DNA from 3 places in the Nocardia sp. NPDC050799 genome. Region 2 is predicted to be linked to each of the others. Evidence: riboswitches for the same ligand, from Rfam matches in the RefSeq annotation. Region 2 holds a riboswitch; each other region holds the start of a gene.
The links. Region 2 has a riboswitch for S-adenosylmethionine ahead of AB0H42_RS30560 (homoserine O-acetyltransferase). Riboswitches for the same ligand answer to the same signal wherever they lie in the genome.
Positions count from the first base shown of each region.

Region 1 (6,725 bases), on a different contig from region 2:
GGACGTGACCGGCTGCGCGAATCACTGGCGGCCCAGGGGTTTCCGTTGCACTGATATCCCGCTGCGGACCGCTGCCGCACCGGGTCGCCGGTATTCCGCTCGTAGCGGGAATTGTCCGCCGCTCACGATGGTCGCGGTCCGAACTTGTGCCGGTGTCCGTGGGCAAGGCCGGCGCACCCGGTGCGGCCGGACAGGACGGCACGGTGATCGCGGGGCGCCCTGCCCGCGTGTCGGAGGTCGATCGCGGCGGCCGGTGCGAGGATCGACGCGGAACTCGTGCGGGCCGCCGCCCCGGTGCCGCACTCTGGTGTCGTCCCAGGAGGTCCTCGTGCCCGCGTCGTCCGATCGCATCGCCCTGGTCACCGGCGGCTCCGGTGGTATCGGCCGGGCGGTGGCCGAGCGCCTCGCCGCAGCCGGGACGACGGTGGTGGTCCACTACGCCGGAAACGCCGGCCGGGCCGAGGAGGTCGTCTCCGCCATCACCGGTGGCGGCGGCACCGCGGTCGCGATGGGCGGGGATGTGGCCGACCCCGCCCGGATGCGGCAGCTGTTCACCGAGATCACCGACCGTTTCGGTGGGATCGACGTAGTGGTCAATACCGCGGGCATCATGCTGCTCGGACCGGTGGCCGAATTCGATCTCGACGCATTCGACCGGATGCACCGCACCAATGTCCGCGGCACCTTCGTCGTCTCGCAACTTGCCGCCCGCACACTGAACCCCGGCGGCGCGCTGATCAATTTCTCGAGTTCGGTGATCCGGCTCCAGCAACCCGGCTACGCCGCCTATGCCGCCAGCAAAGGGGCGGTGGAAGCGATGACCCTGGCCCTGGCGCGGGAGTTGCGCGGCCGCGATGTGACGGTCAATGTGGTCGCGCCGGGTCCCACCGCGACTCCGCTGTTCCTCGACGGCAAGGACGATGCCGATATCGAACGGCTCGCACAGCTGTCACCCCTGGAACGTCTCGGCGAACCGGCCGATATCGCCGAGACGGTGGCCTTCCTGGCGGGCCCGGCCCGCTGGGTCGACGGACAGGTTCTCTACGTCAACGGCGGCCTGGCCTGATCCACTGCCGCGAGCCGCTGGCGGCTCGAGCGGGGATTTCGATCAGGGTGAGCCGACCCGTCGCACCCGGTGCCGCGTGGGTGATCAACTGTCCGGATGAGCTATGGCCCCTACGACCTGACCCATACCGCCGCCGCGCAGCGTTACGAGAGAGTCCCGTACCGGCGCACCGGCGACTCCGGCCTCGACCTGCCCGCGTTCTCGTTCGGACTGTGGCAGAAGTTCGGTACCGACTACCCCTTCGTGACCCAGCGTGAGATCATCCTGCACGCCTTCGACCTGGGTATCACCCATTTCGACAATGCCGATCGTTACGGCCCGCCGCATCGGGCCGCGCAGCAGAACTTCGGCCGGGTGCTCGCCAAGGATCTCGCGCCCTACCGGGACGAGCTCATCCTGTCGACCAAGGCCGGGAATCCGATCGGGCCGAGCCCCTATCTGAAGGGCGGCTCCCGCAAATCACTGCTCACCTCGCTCGACCACAGTCTGCGTGATCTCGGCACCGACTACGTCGATATCTTCTACCACCACAGCCCCGACCCCGGGACTCCGCTGGAGGAAACGGTGGGTGCGCTGGTCAGCGCGGTACAGCAGGGCAAGGCGCTCTATATCGGCATCTCCAACTATCTGCCCGACCGCGCCCACGATGCCGCCGGACTGCTCCAGGCCGCGGGCGTGCCGTTGCTCATTCATCAGGCGCGGTATTCGATCTACGATCGCCGTCCCGAACAGAACGGTCTGCTGGACACCGCACGGCGCGACGGGTTCGGCGCCATCGTCTATTCGCCGCTGGCGCAGGGGTTGCTGACCGACAAGTACCTCGAGCGCATCCCCGAGGGTGCCCGGGCGGCCGACAGCACCTTCCTGTCCCCGGATGCCATCGACGAAACCTATCGGCAGCGCACCGCCGAACTGAACAAGATCGCCGCGGCGCGGGGCCAGTCACTGGCCCAGCTCGCGCTGCAATGGGTGCTGCGGCGGCCCGAGGTCACCTCGGCGCTGATCGGGGCGAGCAGCACGGCGCAGCTCGACCACAACCTCGCCGCGCTCGAGTTCCCCGAACTCACCGATGCCGAGCTCGCCCTCATCGACGAGCACGGCATCCACGGAACCGGGCTGAATCTCTGATCCGGTGCGCCCGGTTCAGCCGCGCAGCAGCGGCAGGAGCTGGGCGCCCTGGCGCCGGATTTCGGGCAGGTAGGGAGTATCGGACAGCACGAAGTGGGTGATGCCGAGATCCTGGTATCGGCGCAGTGATTTCGCGACATCCTCGGCGGAACCCACCAGCCACGTGGTGCCCGCGCCACCGCCGCCGACGGTGCCCGGGGTGGTGTAGAGGTGCTCGTCGAGCACTTCGCCGCGCGCCGCGAGATCGAGCAGGCGCTGCTGTCCGACCGCCGCACGCCGGGATGCGCTCCGATCGTGCGTTTTCGCCATCTCGGCGACCTTGGCTTCGGCATCGGCCCATGCCTGTTCGGTGGTGTCGCGGACTACTGTGGTGATCCGCAGGCCGAATCGCAGCGGCGGCAGGGCCCGGCCGAGTTCGTCACCGAGCGCGCGCAACCGTTCGATGCGTTCCCGGACGCCCGCGAGCGGCTCACCCCAGAAGAGCTGGACATCGGCTTCGGTCGCGGCGACTCGTTCGGCGGCCGCGGACGCGCCACCGAAGTAGAGCAGCGGGTGCGGGCGGTCCTCGCGCACGGCGATTCGCGGCATGACGGTGGAATCGGTCACCCGGTAGTGCTCACCCCGGTAGGTGACGTTCTCCTCGGTCCACAGCCGCCGGACCAGTTGGAGGAACTCCCGGGTGCGGGCATACCGATCGGCCTGGTCCTCCTCGGCTTCGCCGTAGGCCGCGAGATCGTCCTTGCCGGAGACGATGTTGATCCGCAGTCGGCCACCGGTGAGATGATCCAGGCTCGCGGCGGCGGAGGCGAAATGGGCCGGCCGCCAATACCCGGGCCGGACGGCGACGAGCGGTTCGAAGGTCGTGGTCCGGGCCGCGAGCGCGGTGGCGACGGTGAACGTATCCGGGCGACCCCAGCCGGTGCCGATCAGCGCCCCCTGCCACCCGTATTCCTCGAGTGCGCGTGCCTGCGCGGTCAGTGTCTCCAGGCTGTTGTGGTCGGCGGTGACGGCGTCACCGCGATGCCCGGGAATCACCTGGTTGGGGATGTACCAGAGGTATTCGGCCGTCGGGGCGGTTCCTGTTCGGTCTGGCATCGCGGATCTCCGTTCGGGGCCGGGTGGATCGGGACAGGCGCACCGGATGGCCGGAGGATCACCCGGGCAAACACATTGCGCCGCCAACCGTTTCCGGGCTACGGACCGGATCACGGTGATTCGAAATCAGCGGAAGCACAGCGAATCTGCGGACCGCGAAGGGCAGGTGGTTCCCGGGACGAGACACGCATCGGACCGGCGGACGTGGATCGGGGGCGAGTTGACAAGCCGGTGGCCGTCTGCCAACCTCACAGCAGGTCACGAGTGCCAGCGTGAAGCCCCGGCTTGCTGGCCGGCAACCCTCCTCCGCGGTGGGGTGCCCCGGGTGACGACCTGGCCGCTGCTCGACCGAGCGCGGCAAGCGCGGACTCCGTCGAATCGAAGCCCGGAGTCCCTCGATCGAAGGGATTGCGTGATGACCGCTGTACTCGACCCCACCCGTGCCCCGGCCCGTGTCTCCGGCGACGACCTGCGGGTTCCGCTGGTACAGGGCGGTACCTGTAGTTACGCCAACTTCGACTACGCGGCCAGCGCTCCGGCTCTCGCGCAGGTCACCGCACGGGTGGCCGATCTGCTGCCCTACTACGCGAGTGTGCACCGCGGCGCCGGGTATGCCTCGCGTATCTCCACCCGCCGCTACGAGGCGGCCCGTGAAACGGTCCGCGAGTTCCTGTGCTGCGCCGCCGACCAGGAGGTGGTGTTCACCCGGAACACCACCGACGCGCTCAACCTGCTCGCCGCCTGCGTCCCCGGCGATACCGTGGTGCTCGATATCGAACACCACGCCAACTTCCTGCCCTGGGCCGGGCGCGGACGCCGGGTGGTGCCCGCCGCCGGCACGCTCACCGAGACCGTCGAGCGTCTCGCCGCCGAACTCGGCGCGAAGCCCGCGGCGCTGCTCGCGATCACGGGCGCGTCCAATGTCACCGGGGAGGTGCTGCCGCTGACCGAGCTGGCCGCGCTCGCTCATCGCCACGGTGCGCGGATCCTGGTGGACGCGGCCCAGCTGGCGCCCCATCGGCGTATCGACCTGTGCGCCACCGATATCGACTATGTGGTCTGCTCCGGGCACAAGCTGTACGCACCGTACGGCGCCGGGGTGCTGGCCGGTCGCCGCGACTGGCTCGACGCCGCACCGCCGTACCTGGCCGGTGGGGGCGCGGTCACCGAGGTGACCGCGGACACCGCGGCCTGGGCGGCCGCACCGCATCGGCACGAGGCCGGTTCACCCAATGTGCTGGGCGCCGTGGCGCTGGCGGCCGCCTGCGAGGCGCTCACCGAACTCGCCGCCCCCGCCGAGGTGCACGAACGGGCGCTCACCGACCGGTTGCGCACCGGGCTGGAGGACATCGCCGGTGTCCGATGCCTCCGGATCTTCGGCGACAGCATCGACTGTGTGGGAATCGTCGCCTTCACCGTGAACGGTTTCGAACCGGGCCGGGTCGCGGCCTATCTGTCCGCCGAACATGCGATCGGCGTGCGGGACGGCCGCTTCTGCGCCCACCCGCTGCTGGCCCGGTTCGGGCTCCACGCCGCCCTGCGCGCCAGTATCGGACTCGGCACCACCGCCGGTGACGTGGATCGGCTACTCGACGCCGTGCGGACTCTGGTCGCGGCCGGACCGCAGTGGGATTACGCCTGTTCGGACGGCCGCTGGGACCCGGTTCCGGAGACCCGTCCCGGCCTGACCGAGGGGCCGGGCACCGGATCCGCACCGTGCACGGTGTGACGGACGGCGCGTCATATGAGAGAAACTAACCGTGTCCCGTGGCGCCCTGCGGCTTCGCCGGATTCCCGCACCGATCCCGAACCTCCGGAGTGAGCCGAGATGACCGTCGAAATCGACATACTGACCGACGCGGCGGATGCACGTGCCGCGCAACAGGTGTTCCGTACCGCGATGGTCGGGGGCCCGCCGATCTCGGCCGAGGCCGCGGACGGGTTGAACGAACCCGGACGCACTCTCGGCGCCCGGGTCGGCGGTGAACTGGTCGGGACGGTGAATTCCTACACCAGCTGGCTGATCGCGCCGGGCGGCGCGCGCCTGCCGCACGCCGCGGTGACGCACGTCGGTGTCCTGCCCACCCACGCGCGGCAGGGGATCGCGGCCGGGCTGCTGCGCCGCCAGCTCACCGAGATCGCCGCACGCGGGGAGGTCGTCGCCTCGTTGCGCGCTACCCAGGGCGGCATCTATGAGCGCTACGGGTACGGCGTCGCCGGCTCGTCGGCGCGCTGTGAGATCGATGTGCACCGGGCCCGTTTCCGCGAGACCGTACCGGCCGCGGGTCCGGTCCGGTTGCTCGCGCCTGCGGACGGCTGGGAGATACCGGCCAAGATCTACGCGACAGCGGATGTGACGTGGACCGCGGCGGTTGATCGCCCTTCGTACTGGTGGCGGCTACAGGGGCTGCTGCGGCCCCTGGGTCATGTCGCCGTGCACGGGGAACCCGGCGCGGAGGACGGGTTCGTGCGCTACCATGCCGCCGAATCCCTGGAATGGGTGCGCGGCCCGCGCCGGACCGTGGTGGTCGACGATCTTGTCGCCACGACCCCCGCTGCCTTTGTCGGTCTCGTCCGCCATCTGCTCAGCGCCGATATCGTCGACGTGGTCGTGCTGTCCGCGATCTCGCCCGACACCCCGCTGCGGCATCTGCTGACCGACGAGCGGACGGTCCGGGTCACCGATATCCACGACGAGACCTGGTTGCGGCTCGTCGATGTCCCGGCCGCACTGGCCCGGCGCGCCTATCGTCCCGGCCGGCCGCTGGTTATCGCCGTCACCGATCCGATTCTGTCCGCCAACACCGGCAATTACCGGATCGAGGACGGCGGGGTCACCCGGGTGGACGAGCCCGCGGACCTCGGCACCGATGTGACGGCCCTGGCGGCCGCCTACCTCGGCGGTACCCGCTGGCGCCACCTGGCGCTCGCGGGCCGCGTCACCGAGCACCGGCCCGGCGCCGCGGCGACCGCGGACGCGCTGTTCGAGGTGGACGAGCATCCGTTCAGCGGGACGTACTTCTGACCTCCTGCCCGGCCCGGGTGGCCGCGTAGTGCGCCGCGATCTCGTCACTGGTGGTGACCCATACGCCGGGATGCTCGACGATGTAGGCCAGCGCCTCGTCGAGGTACCGGGCCCGGAACGCCTGCCCGGTGACGAAGGGATGCAGGGCCAGGGCGAGGACGCGGCCGCTCGTTTCGGAGTCCGCCCACAGCCGGTCGAGCTGGTCCCGCACGATCCGGACGAAATCGGGACCGGTGAGCCCGGTGCCGAGGAACAGGGTGTTGTCGTTCAGCTCCACCGAGTACGGCACGCTGAACAGGCCGGGGACGCGCAGCGGGTAGGGCTGGTCGTCGTTGGTCCAGTCCAGGACGTAGTCGACGCCGAGTTCGCGCAGCAACTCCGGAGTGCGAAAACTCTCGGAGAGGGCGGGGC
Region 1 covers NZ_JBFAHF010000013.1:133,683-140,407, reverse strand. Annotated here, with positions in the region: gene AB0H42_RS16010 (NADPH-dependent oxidoreductase) at 1-54, shown strand, start outside; gene AB0H42_RS16005 (SDR family oxidoreductase) at 329-1,066, shown strand; gene AB0H42_RS16000 (aldo/keto reductase) at 1,163-2,194, shown strand; gene AB0H42_RS15995 (LLM class flavin-dependent oxidoreductase) at 2,210-3,289, opposite strand; SAM riboswitch class IV at 3,546-3,659, shown strand; gene AB0H42_RS15990 (aminotransferase class V-fold PLP-dependent enzyme) at 3,705-5,018, shown strand; gene AB0H42_RS15985 (GNAT family N-acetyltransferase) at 5,118-6,314, shown strand; gene AB0H42_RS15980 (polysaccharide deacetylase family protein) at 6,295-6,725, opposite strand, start outside.
Region 1: another riboswitch for S-adenosylmethionine. It lies ahead of AB0H42_RS15990 (aminotransferase class V-fold PLP-dependent enzyme); the one in region 2 lies ahead of AB0H42_RS30560 (homoserine O-acetyltransferase).

Region 2 (6,725 bases):
CAGGAGTTATCGGACAGCACTGAAGACGGCCGACCCCGCCGCATCAGACGAAATTCGAAAAAAGATCACGGATTTGGAAGATATCTTCGGCCGAGCCAAGGCGATCACACGCGGTTACTGGTCCGATGCGATGAAGTCATACGACATCACCGATCTTCAGAACAGACGTGAGGCCGCAAAGACCGAGGGCAACCGCCTTGCGTTCGAGAGAGCAGCCGGCATCGCCGACAAGTTCAATGAAATCGTCGCGGGCAAACCGAACAACGCCACCGAATTCGAGCGCATCGCACGGCAGGACGAACAGCTGGCGGGCCTGCACGGGATCGCGGAGTCACTGCCCTCCGGCGATCTGACGGATGTCCGCGCGACGGTATTCAGCAAACACTTCTGGTCCGGCCAGATCGAGACTCTCGACGCGGCGGGGCAGGTGGCGCGAGATATATTCGGCAACCCGCAGGGACGGGCCGGCGACCTACCGGATCCGGACAGATTCGCTCCGAACGCGGACACCGGCCAAGTGGATATGTCCCGAGACCTCTACAAGGGAAAACCGGGATTCATAAAATTCGACTACGGATGGTACGACGAGCAGAATGGAAGCTGGTGGAATGTAAATCATGCCGAACATTCCGATGCGGCTCGCCGAGCCGCAGACCCGATGCGGTTCTATCAATGCTCGCCGGAGGTGTTCTTCGCCGGACTGGATGACTTCGATAGTGCAGTGATGTGTGTTGCTTTTACGAGAACCACGTTGACCTGATATCCCGAAGCCGGCACAGGTTGAGAATGGAAGCAATGGATCTCGCCGATTATCTCAACGAGGAAGTCGTACTCTATGGCATGGCGGAGAACGCCATGTCGGGCGCTGTCCTGCGCTGCGGAACCAATTCCTACGTCTACATCGATGGGCTGGCCCGATGGGCAGACACCGAAAAGTACGGCGCATTCGAAGTCACCGGAGTACTCGGCGAGGAGATCGACACCACGCCCGATATTCCCGCACACCTCGCGCATGCCCGCGAGCGCTATTACGTGGTGAAGAATCCGGTGTGGAAACGCATAGGGTGAGCAAGCACCCCTGGTCACCCGGAGGTCCCCCACAGGGTGGGAAACCCTTGGAACGAACCCGCACCACCCCGGCACGCACGGGAGTCCACAGACGCGCACCCTGGCACGATCGGCGCCTGCGTCCCGACGGCGGTGGCCGAACGGTCGGCACACCGTAGTTCGGGCAACCCGCTCCGGGCAGCCTATCTCCGGCGGTCTGCGTCGGGGGACCGAACTCTCGTTCCAGCCGGAGGCGGGCCGACGCCATCCTTCAACGGCGTGAGCCGCCGGTTACGACCACGCCCGATCCGCGGGATCGGCGATCGGCGTTCGCCTCGCCGGTCCCGCGGAGTCGGTCTGTCAGCGCAATGCGCTGGCCAGGTTGGCGTCCAGCGCGGCCAGGAACTCCTCGGTGGTGAGGTAGCCCTGGTCCCCGCCGACCAACGCCGCCAGGTCCTTGGTCATCTGCCCGCCCTCGACGGTCTTGATGACCACGTCCTCCAGGGTCTGGGCGAAACCGATGACCTCGGGGGTGTTGTCCAGCTTGCCCCGGTGCTCGAGGCCGCGGGTCCAGGCGAAGATCGACGCGATCGGGTTGGTCGACGTCGGCTTGCCCTGCTGGTGCTGGCGGTAGTGCCGGGTGACCGTGCCGTGCGCGGCCTCGGCTTCACAGGTCCGGCCGTCCGGGGTCAGCAGCACCGAGGTCATCAGGCCGAGCGACCCGAAGCCCTGCGCGACCGTATCGGACTGCACATCGCCGTCGTAGTTCTTGCAGGCCCAGACGTAGCCGCCCTCCCACTTCATGGAGGAGGCGACCATATCGTCGATCAGCCGGTGCTCGTAGGTGAGACCGGCCGCCTCGAACTGGCTCTTGAACTCGGCTTCGAAGACCGCCTCGAAGGTGTCCTTGAACATGCCGTCGTAGGCCTTGAGGATGGTGTTCTTCGTCGACATGTAGACGGGGTAGTTCTGCTGCAGCCCGTAGTTGAACGAGGCGCGCGCGAAGTCCTCGATGGACTTCTTGAAGTTGTACATACCCATCACGACGCCGCCGTCCTCCGGCATCTGCACGACCTCGTGCACGATGGGCTCGCTACCGTCCTCGGGAGTGAAGGTGAGGGTGACGGTGCCGGCCTGGAAGACCTTGAAGTCGGTCGCGCGGTACTGGTCGCCGAAGGCGTGACGGCCGATGATGATCGGCTTGGTCCAACCCGGTACCAGGCGCGGAACGTTGGAGATGATGATCGGCGCGCGGAAGATGGTGCCGCCGAGAATGTTGCGGATGGTGCCGTTGGGCGACCGCCACATCTTCTTGAGGCCGAATTCCTCGACGCGGGCCTCGTCGGGGGTGATCGTCGCGCATTTGACGCCGACACCGTGCTGCTTGATGGCATTGGCAGCGTCGACGGTGACCTGGTCGTCGGTTTTGTCGCGGTATTCGATTCCCAGGTCGTAGTACTCGAGGTTCACATCGAGGTACGGGTGGATCAGCTTGTCCTTGATGAACTGCCAGATGATCCGGGTCATCTCGTCGCCGTCGAGTTCAACGACGGTGCCTTCAACCTTGATCTTGGACATGGATCTTCGTGTCCTCCTAAGACTGGTGCCCTCATTGCACGGCCAGGCGAACACGCTTGTGAGCGGACCCCAGCTGTTCAACAGACAACGTATACATCCCGCGTTGTCCACGAGACGTCTGGTGTAACCAAGACGAGCGTACTGCTTGTGGCGGTCTCACGGTGCAGCCAGCCCCGGTAGTGAGATCTCACAGGGGTGAGACACGCCACAAGATTACCTGGTGGGCGCGTATGCCGATTTCGATCCGTATCGGCGCCCGGCTACCATATTCGGCAGGTCATGAGCGCCAGCACCAAGCCCCGGCTCGCTGGCCGGCAACCCTCCTGCTGCGGTGGGGTGCTCCGGGTGATGACCTGGCTCCCGAGAGCCGGGAGCAAGCGCACGTCAGGAGGTCGTCGATTTGTGCCGGTGCTGGTCGCGTTGACCGCGGCATTCTCCCGACTCGACGAGAAATCCCCCATTTTCTGGAGCACGATATGAGCGATCACAGTACTCGTGGTGCGACCGCTGCCGGAGCTGCCCGCCGCCGACCAGCGGTCGTGTCCGGCGGCCTCCGCGCCCGCACAGCCGGATCCACAGCGGCGATTCATACGCTCCGGGCATCAGTGTCGTTCGCTGGTTCAGCGGAAGCCCTCGCGTGAAGGTGGGCACCGAATCGATTACCGCTCGGCCGGTGGCCCAGTTACCGCCGGCCGACGGCACCCTCGGATACGTCGATATCGGCGAACTCACTCTCGAGAACGGCGCCCGGCTGCCGCAGGTCCGGCTGGCCGTGCAGCGCTGGGGGAAACTGTCCCCGGCCCTGGACAACATCGTCCTGATCGAGCACGCGCTGACCGGTGACTCGCACGTCTCGGGCGACCCGGACGACGACCATCCACAGGCCGGATGGTGGAACGGGATGGTCGGCCCGGGGGCACCGATCGACACCGACGAGTGGTGCGTGGTGGCGACCAATGTCCTCGGCGGCTGCCAGGGCAGCACCGGCCCCGCCTCGCTCGCTCCGGACGGCGCACCGTGGGGTTCGCGCTTCCCGGGGATCTCCATCCGCGACCAGGTCGCGGCCGAACTGAAGTTGTTCGACCTGCTCGGCGTGCCCCGGCTGGCCGCGGCGATCGGCGGTTCGATGGGCGGTATGCGCGTCCTCGAATGGATGCTGCTCGCGCCGCAGCGCCTGGCCGCCGCGCTGGTCCTCGCGGTGGGCTCGCGGGCCACCGCCGACCAGATCGGCACCCAGAGCACCCAGATCGCGGCGATCACCAGCGACCCGGACTGGCAGGGCGGCGACTACCACGGCACCGGGCGCGCGCCGATCGCCGGGATGGGTATCGCGCGCCGGATCGCGCACCTCACCTACCGCACCGACGTCGAACTGGACAGCCGGTTCGCCAACAACCCGCAGGAGGGCGAGGATCCCTGGGACGGCGGCCGGTACGCGGTGCAGAGCTATCTCGAGTACCAGGCCGAGAAGCTGGGCCGGCGTTTCGACCCGGCGACCTATGTGCTGCTGAGCGAGGCGATGAACCGGCACGATATCGGTCGCGGCCGCGGCGGGATCGCGGCGGCGATGGCCGCCGCCGAGGTGCCGTGCATCGTGGGCGGTATCGATTCCGACCGCCTGTACCCGCTGCACACTCAGCAGGAACTGGCCGACGGGCTGGCCGGCTGCCGGCATTTCGAGGTGATCTCCTCGCGGGACGGCCACGATGCCTTCCTCACCGAGGCGGCGGCCATCGGCAAGCTGCTGGTTCAGACGCTGAACCTGGCCCGCGCCGGACGCTGACCGGGCCGGCGGCCCGGTCAGCCCACGCCGAGGGTGTTGATGGTCGCGGCGAGGAAGACCACGGCGCCGCCCAGCAGGGTCAGCGCGCCCACATCGAATGGTTTGCCGCGGACCGCGAGCAGGCCGACCCGGGCGGTCGGCAGGCACAGCCGGAACGCGGCCGCGATGAGGGTCGCGCCGCCGAAGAAGAAGGCACCACGGCGCCAGCGATCCTGCGCGACGAACACCACGGCGATCAGCACCACCACCGCCACCACGACCATCGGCAGATGGCAGCGTAGGAAACCGGCCCATCGGCTGCCGGTGCCGGGATCGTCGTGGGTCGGGGTCGCGGCGTCGGTCACGGGGCGATTGTTCCAGATCCGGCCGATCAGGTCTGCGTCGCCATCCGCCGCGCGGGCCCCGAATGCCCCGATCCGCCCCACCAGAGGCGGGGCGGATCGACACAGCACAGATCAGCGCAGCGCGGCGTTCTCGGCGAGGACCTTTTCCCGATGCCGCTCGCGCAAAGCGGCATGGTGCGGACTGCGCCGCACCACCAGATAGGCCCCGCCCAGCACCACGAACCAGAGGGGGGTCACCAGCAGAGCCTGCAGGGTGTCGCTCTGCTGGGTGAGCGCCCAGACCAGGAACACGAAGAAGGCCAGCACCGCCCAGACCGCCGGCACACCGCCCGGCAGTTTGAACGTCGACGCGGCGTGCAGATGCGGCCGGCGCTTCCGGTAGACCAGGTAGCTGGCCAGAATCATCGTCCAGACGAACATGAAGCACAGCGACGAAATGGTGGTGACCACGGTGAACGCTTCGACGATGGACTGTCCGGCGTAGAGCAGCACCACCCCGATCAGCAGGAACGCGCACGAGAAACGCAGCGCGTTGGCCGGGACCTTGCGCCGGGACAGTTTCCCGAACAAGGCGGGAGCGTCCCCGTCACCGGCCAGGCCGTACACCATCCGCGAGGTGGAGTAGATCCCCGAGTTCGCGCTGGAGGTGGCGCTGGTCAGTACCACGAAGTTGACCACACTTGCCGCGACACCCAGCCCGGCCAGGGAGAACATCGCCACGAACGGACTCTCGTCGGCCGAGACCTCCCGCCACGGGGTCACCGCGCAGATGACGATCAGGGCGCCGACGTAGAACAGCAGGACGCGCACCGGGATGGAGTTGATCGCGCGGGGCAGCGTGCGCTCGGGATTCTTGGCCTCGGCCGCCGTGGTGCCCACCAGTTCGATACCCACGAAGGCGAAAACCGCGATCTGGAATCCGGCCACGAAACCCATGGGCCCGGTCGGGAAGAAGCCGCCGTCGTTCCACAGATTGGCCAGCGAGGCGGTGGTGCCGCTGTCACCGGTGAAACCGGTGATCACCATCACCAGTCCGGTGACGATCAGCGCGCCGATGGCGATCACCTTGATCAGCGCGAACCAGAACTCGGTCTCACCGAACGCGCGCACCGTGGGCAGATTGAGGACCAGCAGGACGACGATGCAGACCAGCGCGGGTATCCACAGCGGCAGATCCGCCCACCAGTAGGACACGTAGCCGGCGATGGCCACCACATCGGCGATACCGGTGACCACCCAGCAGAACCAGTAGGTCCAGCCGGTGAAGAAACCCGCCCACGGGCCGAGCAGATCACCGGCGAAATCGCTGAACGATTTGTACCCGGAGTTCGACAGCAGCAGCTCCCCCATCGCCCGCATGACGAAGAAGAGGAAGAAGCCGATGATCATGTAGACGAGGATCACCGAGGGGCCGGCGAGCGAGATCGTCTTACCCGAACCCATGAACAGACCGGTGCCGATCGCGCCGCCGATCGCGATCAGCTGGATATGCCGGTTCGCCAGCTGGCGGCTCAGCTTCTCCGGGCCGGCACCCGGATCGCTCACCCCGCTCGCGTCGTCGCCTGGATTACCGTGGCCCTGCAGCACGGCCATATTTCTCCCTCCGGAATGAATCGGACAGCCCATTCGACCACCGGAAGCGGATTCCTGCAGAGTGGGCGGCCCTACGGTACGCTGCCGCACTCCGTGCCGTGCGCGGCCCCCGCGCCACGTCGGTGACCGTATTCGCTGTGGTCAGGGCGTCGAGAGGGCGGTAGCGCCCGCACCGGGAATTTATCCGGCACCCTCGCAGCTACCGCTCGATCATCCGGCTCGATCACCGCGGCGCCGCACCACCTGATTGACTGGTCGGCTGTGTTCCGATTGATGTTCCATGAACCTCGCATACCGGGTAATACGGGCAATGCCATCCGGCTCGCCGCCGGCACGGGCAGTGAGCTGCATCTGATCGAACCGCTCGGCTTCGATATGTC
Region 2 covers NZ_JBFAHF010000041.1:36,621-43,345, forward strand. Annotated here, with positions in the region: gene AB0H42_RS30545 (hypothetical protein) at 1-760, shown strand, start outside; gene AB0H42_RS30550 (hypothetical protein) at 796-1,068, shown strand; gene AB0H42_RS30555 (NADP-dependent isocitrate dehydrogenase) at 1,408-2,625, opposite strand; SAM riboswitch class IV at 2,901-3,011, shown strand; gene AB0H42_RS30560 (homoserine O-acetyltransferase) at 3,299-4,408, shown strand; gene AB0H42_RS30565 (DUF3017 domain-containing protein) at 4,426-4,671, opposite strand; gene cycA (D-serine/D-alanine/glycine transporter) at 4,864-6,345, opposite strand; gene AB0H42_RS30575 (tRNA (cytidine(34)-2'-O)-methyltransferase) at 6,607-6,725, shown strand, end outside.

Region 3 (6,725 bases), on a different contig from region 2:
AGCGACCCGGCGGCACCGCCTATGTGGTGGGCGAGTCCGGACTCACGACCGCACTGCACGAGATCGGCTACGTGCTGACCGAGATAAACCCCGACTACGTGGTGCTGGGCGAGACCCGCACCTACTCGTTCGAGGCGATCACCACGGCCATCCGGCTGGTCGAGCGCGGGGCGCGGTTCATCGCCACCAACCCCGACCCGACCGGCCCCTCCCGGGACGGCGTACTGCCCGCGACCGGTTCGGTGGCGGCCCTGATCACCCGGGCCACCGGCCGCGACCCCTACTACATCGGCAAACCGAATCCGCTGATGATGCGCTCGGCGCTGCGCCGCATCGGTGCCCACTCCCAGACCAGTGTGATGGTCGGCGACCGGATGGACACCGATGTGATCTCCGGGATGGAAGCCGGTATGCGCACCATCCTGGTGACCTCCGGTATCTCGACGAAGGTATCGGTCGAGCAGTATCCGTACCGGCCGACCACTGTGCTGAGCTCGGTCGCCGACCTGGTCGGGCGGGTCCGCACCCCGTTCACCGAAGTGTCGACTCCGCCGATCTGAAGCGTTCTCGGCGCGCCGCCTTCGGTGTCACACGGCGGTCAGCTCAACGCGTGGTCCAGGTCGCCGAGGAGGTCTTCGATGTCCTCCAGGCCGATCGAGACCCGGACGACCCCGTCCGAGAGTCCGATGCTCGCGCGGCCCTCCGGGCCCATGGCCCGGTGGGTGGTGGTCGCCGGGTGGGTGATGAGGCTTTTCGCGTCGCCCAGGTTGTTGGAGATATCGATGATCCGTAGCCGGTTCAGCACCTCGAAGGCCCGCTTCTTCGCGAGGTCCGCGGCGGACGCGAGTTCGAAGGTCACCACGGTGCCGCCGCCGCGCATCTGCGCGGCCGCCAGCGCGTACTGCGGGTGCGATTCCAGGAACGGGTACCGGACCCAGCTCACGGCCGGATGCTCGTCGAGGTAGCGCGCGATCCGCAGCGCCGAATCGGTGGACTGGCGGACCCGCAGCGGCATGGTTTCCAGACCTTTGAGCAGCGTCCAGGCGTTGAACGGGCTCAGGGCCGGGCCGGTGTGGCGCATGAGCGTCTTGACCGGGCCTTCGATGTACTCGGAGGTACCGAGGATCGCGCCGCCCAGTACCCGGCCCTGACCGTCGATGTGTTTGGTGCCCGAGTAGACCACCACGTCGGCGCCGAGTTCGAAACCACGCTGCAGCAGCGGGGTGGCGAACACATTGTCCAGGACCACCTGCGCGCCCGCGGCGTGCGCGAGTTCGCAGACCTTGCGCACGTCGACCAGGGTCTGCATCGGGTTGGCCGGAGTCTCGAAGAACACCGCGGTGGTGGGTACGGACAGCGCCGCTTCCCACTGGTCGAGATCTTCGCCGTCGACGAACACGGTCTCGACACCCCAGCGGGGCAGGATCTCGTTGCACACCACGAAACAGGAGCCGAACAGGCTGCGCGCGGCCACCAGCCGGTCGCCTGCCTTCAGCAGCGCGCCGAGGGCGACGAAAACGGCGGCCATACCGCTGGCGGTCGCGAAACAGGCTTCGGCGCCGTCGAGCAGGCGCATCCGCTCCTGGAAGGTGGTCACCGTCGGGTTGCCGTAGCGGGAGTACACGTAGTGCGGGTTGTCCCCGGTGAACGCGGCCTCGGCCGCTTCGGCGCTGGCGTAGACGAACCCGGAGTTCAGGTACAGGGCCTCGGAGGTTTCGTCGAACCCCGAGCGGCTCAGGCCGCCGCGCACTCCCAGTGTCGCCGGACCGACTCCTTCGGGTAACGGCCGTTCGAACGAACCGCCGCCGATCACGACTGCCGCCAGGGTAATCCGTGGGCCCGCCAGCCGGAGCCACCGCGGTGCCCGAGTTCGTCGAGCGGGCCCTCGAAGCCGTCGCTGATGTTGTAGGAGGGTGCGATACCCGCGGCGGTCGCGGCGTCGGCCGCATGCGCCGAACGCTGGCCGGAGCGACACAGGAAGAGCACGGGCGCGTCCGCGGGGCGGTCGGACAGTGCGCTACGCAGCTGGTCCAGGAATTCGGCATTGCGGGTGCCGGTGCCGTCGACCCACTCCACCAGCAGCGTCGGTTTGGCGATGGAGCTGGTGTCGGGTACTCCGACGAACTTCCATTCGGCTTCGGTCCGCACGTCCACCAGGACTGCGTCCGGGTTTTCGGTCAGCAGGTCCCATGCCTGCTCCGGGCCGATATCCCCTGCGTAACTCATATGTGGCACCTCCTGCGAATCCGCACTTGCCGCATCCGATCGATGCGCGCCAGGTCGTCACCCGGAGCACCCCACCGCGGAGGAGGGTTGCCGACCAGCGAGCCGGGGCTTGGCACTGGCACTCATGACCTAGCCGAAAAGATTGCCCGGCGAGGTCGGCCGTGTCAAACATCGGTTGACGTCTTCGGCGGGCTCAGCCGGCCGGCTGGTTGCACACCAGCCAGTCGCCGTCGGACTGGAACAGCCACCAGGTCGCGGTCCGCTCCGCGCCTTCGACCCGGCTGGTCACTTCGATGTTCGCGGTATCGCCGGTGATGTGGACGGGGCCGAATCTCGTGATCTCGATATCTTTTCCGGTTTCGCCGGGTTTCAGCTGTCCGGCCAGCGGGGAGCGGGCGGGTACGAAACCGGGGCAGACCGCCTGGCGGGGCGGTTCGGTCCCGTAGCGGTTGCTCACTTCGGCGAACTCCCGGACCGCGCCCGCGATCCGGTCGGAATCTGTGACATTTTTCTCAGCGGGCGCCACCAGGCCGGCGATGAGTACACCCGCCAGGACCAGGGCCGCCACCACCGCGGCCACGACGAAAGGGGTGATCGAGCGCGGTCGCTCGTCGTCGCCCGCTTCGGTGGCCCGCTGCTCGTCGGCCGCTCCGGAATCGCTCATACCGACGATCATCCCTGGTCCCCGGATCGCACCGTGCCCGCACCCCGATAGAATCGCGGGTGCGGCGGGTACCGCAGCACAGCGCTACCCGCGGAGACGTGGGACGACGAACGGTGAACAGCCACCCACGGACGGCGCGATGTAGGTGCATACGAGCCGCGCGTCAAGTTAGCCTAAGCTAACAACAACGCCAGTGATTCTTTCGACCGATAAGGGTGCGCGTAACAGATGACCGAGCAGAAGGAAGCGAACCGCCCGCTTCGGATCGCGATCGTCGGGGCCGGGCCGGCCGGTATCTATGCCGCCGACGCGTTGATGAAATCCGATGTGGACGTCTCGATCGATCTGTTCGAGCGGATGCCCGCCCCGTTCGGACTGATCCGCTACGGCGTGGCGCCGGACCATCCGCGGATCAAGGGCATTGTCACCGCCCTGCACAAGGTGCTGGACAAGGAGCAGGTGCGCCTGCTCGGCAATATCGACTACGGCACCGATATCACGCTGTCGGACCTGCGTCGCTTCTACGACGCGGTGATCTTCTCCACCGGTGCCAACGCCGACCGGGCGCTGCCCGTCCCGGGTATCGACCTGGACGGTTCCTACGGCGCGGCCGACTTCGTGTCCTGGTACGACGGGCACCCGGACGTGCCGCGCACCTGGCCGCTGGACGCGGAGAAGGTCGCGGTGCTCGGTGTCGGCAATGTCGCCCTCGATGTGGCGCGGGTGCTGGCCAAGACCGGTGACGAACTGCTGCCGACCGAGATCCCGCCGAACGTGTACACGGGCTTGAAGAACAACAAGGCCGTCGAGGTGCACGTGTTCGGCCGCCGCGGCCCGGCGCAGGCCAAGTTCACCCCGCTGGAGCTGCGCGAACTCGACCACTCCCCGACGATCGAGGTGATCGTCGATCCGGAGGACATCGACTACGACGAGGGTTCGGAAGCGGCCCGGCGTCATTCCAAGCAGGTCGATATGGTGGCCAACACTCTGGAGCAGTGGGCCATCCGCGACCAGGGTGATCGCCCGCACAAGCTGTTCCTGCACTTCTTCGAGTCCCCCGCCGAGATCCTCGGCGAGGACGGCCGGGTCGTGGGCCTGCGCACCGAACGCACCCAGCTCGACGGCACCGGCAATGTGAAGGGCACCGGCACCTTCAAGGAATGGGAGGTGCAGGCCGTCTACCGGGCCGTCGGATACCTGTCCCAGAACATCTCGGAGCTGCCCTTCGACGATCAGGCCGGGGTCATCCCGAACGAGGCCGGCCGGGTCCTGGTCGACGAGGATGCCGACGGCGCCGCCCGCTACCTGCCCGGCACCTATGTGACCGGCTGGATCAAGCGCGGTCCGGTCGGGCTCATCGGCCACACCAAGGGTGACGCGAACGAGACGGTCGCCTGCCTCGTGGATGACAGCACGAAGTTCGTGCCGGCCGAGAACCCGGAGCCCGAGGCCGTGCTGGAGTTCCTCGAGGGCCGGGGTATCCCGTTCACCACCTGGGCCGGCTGGTACCGGCTCGACGCGCACGAGCGCTCGCTGGGCGAGCCCGAGGGCCGCGAGCGGGTCAAGGTCGTCGAGCGCGAAGATATGTTGCGCGCGAGCGAACCTCACAAGGTTTGATCCACCGTCCGCTGCTCCCGGTCCATGGTCGAGAGCAGCGGGCGCCCCGATCTATCAGGCATGCTGTAGCAGTGTTCGACGCCCATGTACACATCATCGATCCGCGTTTTCCGCTGATCGAGAACGAAGGCTACCTACCGGAGCCCTACACCGTCGCCGACTACCGGCGGCGGATGTCCCGGTTCCGGCCTTCCGGTGGTGCGGTGGTGAGCGCCTCGTTCCAGAGCAACGACCAGAGCTATCTGCGCGCTGCCCTGGCCGAACTCGGACCCGGTTGGGTCGGCGTGACCCGTCTGGATCTCGATGCCTCCGACTCCGAGATCCTCGACCTGCACGAGGCCGGCGTGCGCGCGGTCCGGTTCAATCTCAAACGCGCGGCCGCCGATATCGCGAGTATGACCCGGCAGGCGTTGCGGGCCTACGAATTGGCGGGCTGGCATGTGGAGATCTACGTCGACGGCCAGATGCTGGCCTCGCTGCAACCGGTGATCCTGAAACTGCCGAAGGTGTCCATCGACCATCTCGGGATGTCGGCGGAGGGTCTGTCGTACCTGCTGGACCTGGTCGACCGGGGTGCGCGGGTGAAGGCAACCGGTTTCGGACGGGTCGACATGGATGTCGCGACGGCGTTGCGCCGGATCCACGCGGTCGATCCGGCGGCGCTGATGTTCGGCAGCGATCTGCCCGGCACCCGCGCGGGCCGGCCGTTCCGCGAATCGGATGTGGAGCTGATCTGCGATGTGGTCGGCACCGATATGAACGCGGTGCTGGAGGACAATGCCCGCGCGTTCTACGGACTGCCCGCGATCGACCGCACCACCGAGGACCCCACCCCCACCCTGCCGTTGTTCGTGCCGCCGCGCCAGGACCGACCGTCGGCTCACGACGGGACGACACGGCCGCTGCCCATCATCGAAAAGCGTTCCGGCCCGAGCTGACTCGGTCCCTTCGGGGTCGGCGGCTCAGGCGGCGATCGCGCCGATCACCCACACCCCGCTCGCCAGTAGCGCGCCCAGCAATTCCACCAGAATCGAGAGCCCGACACCCTTGATCGCGTGTTTGCTGGACACCCAGGCCTGCCGGTTATCGGGGAGTCGCTGCAGCTCCGAGACATATACGCCGACCACGAAACCCACGAACAAGCCGACCACCGGGATCACGAAGAACCCGGCGATCCCGGCGAGGCCGCCCAGCAGCAGCGTCCGGTTCGGCACTCCCGCTTCTTTCAGCTTGCGACCCGGCCAGGTGTACTTCACGACTCCGGAGATGACCAGCAGGACGGTGCTGATCGCCAGTACCGCCCACGCGGTGGTCCCGCCGGTGACGAAGGCCCAGACGGCGATCGCCCCGAAGATCAGGATCACCCCCGGCAGAATCGGCACCACGATGCCGATGAGACCGACCAGGATCACCAGGCCGACAACGATTTCTCCCCAAGCGCTCACAGCACCAAAGTAGCTTGGAACGGACGCGGTCGCCGGTCCGGTGAACGGGTATGAGCACCGTCCGTTCTGTACCGGACGGGATTGCCGCCGGCCGGTACGAATTCGCGCATGTCACCGGCCGAATGTCGCTCCGGACGGAACCCCTGTGGCCAGCATGCGCGCGGTCAGATCCAGCACGCCGGCGCGGTGGCGGCGGGCGCCGATCACATCGGTGATCTCCGGACGCATGCTCGCGAAGATCGCCGACGCCAGGAATTCGGTGTCGGCATCGGGAGCGACCTGCGCGATCAGATCGGCCAGCAGGGTGCGCCAGGGCGCCCAGGTGTCGGATTCACAGACGTCGGGCAGGGCGCGCATCAGCGGGGTGAGCTCGATCGCGGTGAGGTCGAACACCGCGGCGACGACCGCCGCGATCCGATCGCGCACGGGCACTGCCGTATCCGCCGCGAGGGCGCGCACGGTGTCCCAGCCCCGGCCGGTGCGCTCCTCGACCAGTGCGCGGACCAGTCCGTCACGGTCGGTGAACCTGCGGAACAGCGTGCCCTTGCCGACTCCGGTGGCCGCCGCGATGTCGTCCATGGAGACGTTGTCGCGTCTTTCGTCGCAGATCAGCCGCCCGGCGGCGGCCAGGATCGCGGCGCGATTGCGTTCGGCATCGGCACGCACCGGGACTCCTCGTGTTGACAAAAGCGGACTATTGGTCCGTATGATACCGGATAGGTAAGCGGACTGATAGTCCGCATGGAGAGGTGGTGTGCTATGCGCGCGGTTCG
Region 3 covers NZ_JBFAHF010000004.1:48,707-55,431, forward strand. Annotated here, with positions in the region: gene AB0H42_RS05720 (HAD-IIA family hydrolase) at 1-560, shown strand, start outside; gene AB0H42_RS05725 (O-succinylhomoserine sulfhydrylase) at 599-1,813, opposite strand; gene AB0H42_RS05730 (rhodanese-like domain-containing protein) at 1,810-2,226, opposite strand; SAM riboswitch class IV at 2,244-2,356, opposite strand; gene AB0H42_RS05735 (hypothetical protein) at 2,420-2,890, opposite strand; gene AB0H42_RS05740 (FAD-dependent oxidoreductase) at 3,119-4,507, shown strand; gene AB0H42_RS05745 (amidohydrolase family protein) at 4,579-5,445, shown strand; gene AB0H42_RS05750 (DUF456 domain-containing protein) at 5,470-5,952, opposite strand; gene AB0H42_RS05755 (TetR/AcrR family transcriptional regulator) at 6,064-6,618, opposite strand; gene AB0H42_RS05760 (zinc-binding dehydrogenase) at 6,712-6,725, shown strand, end outside.
Region 3: another riboswitch for S-adenosylmethionine. It lies ahead of AB0H42_RS05730 (rhodanese-like domain-containing protein); the one in region 2 lies ahead of AB0H42_RS30560 (homoserine O-acetyltransferase).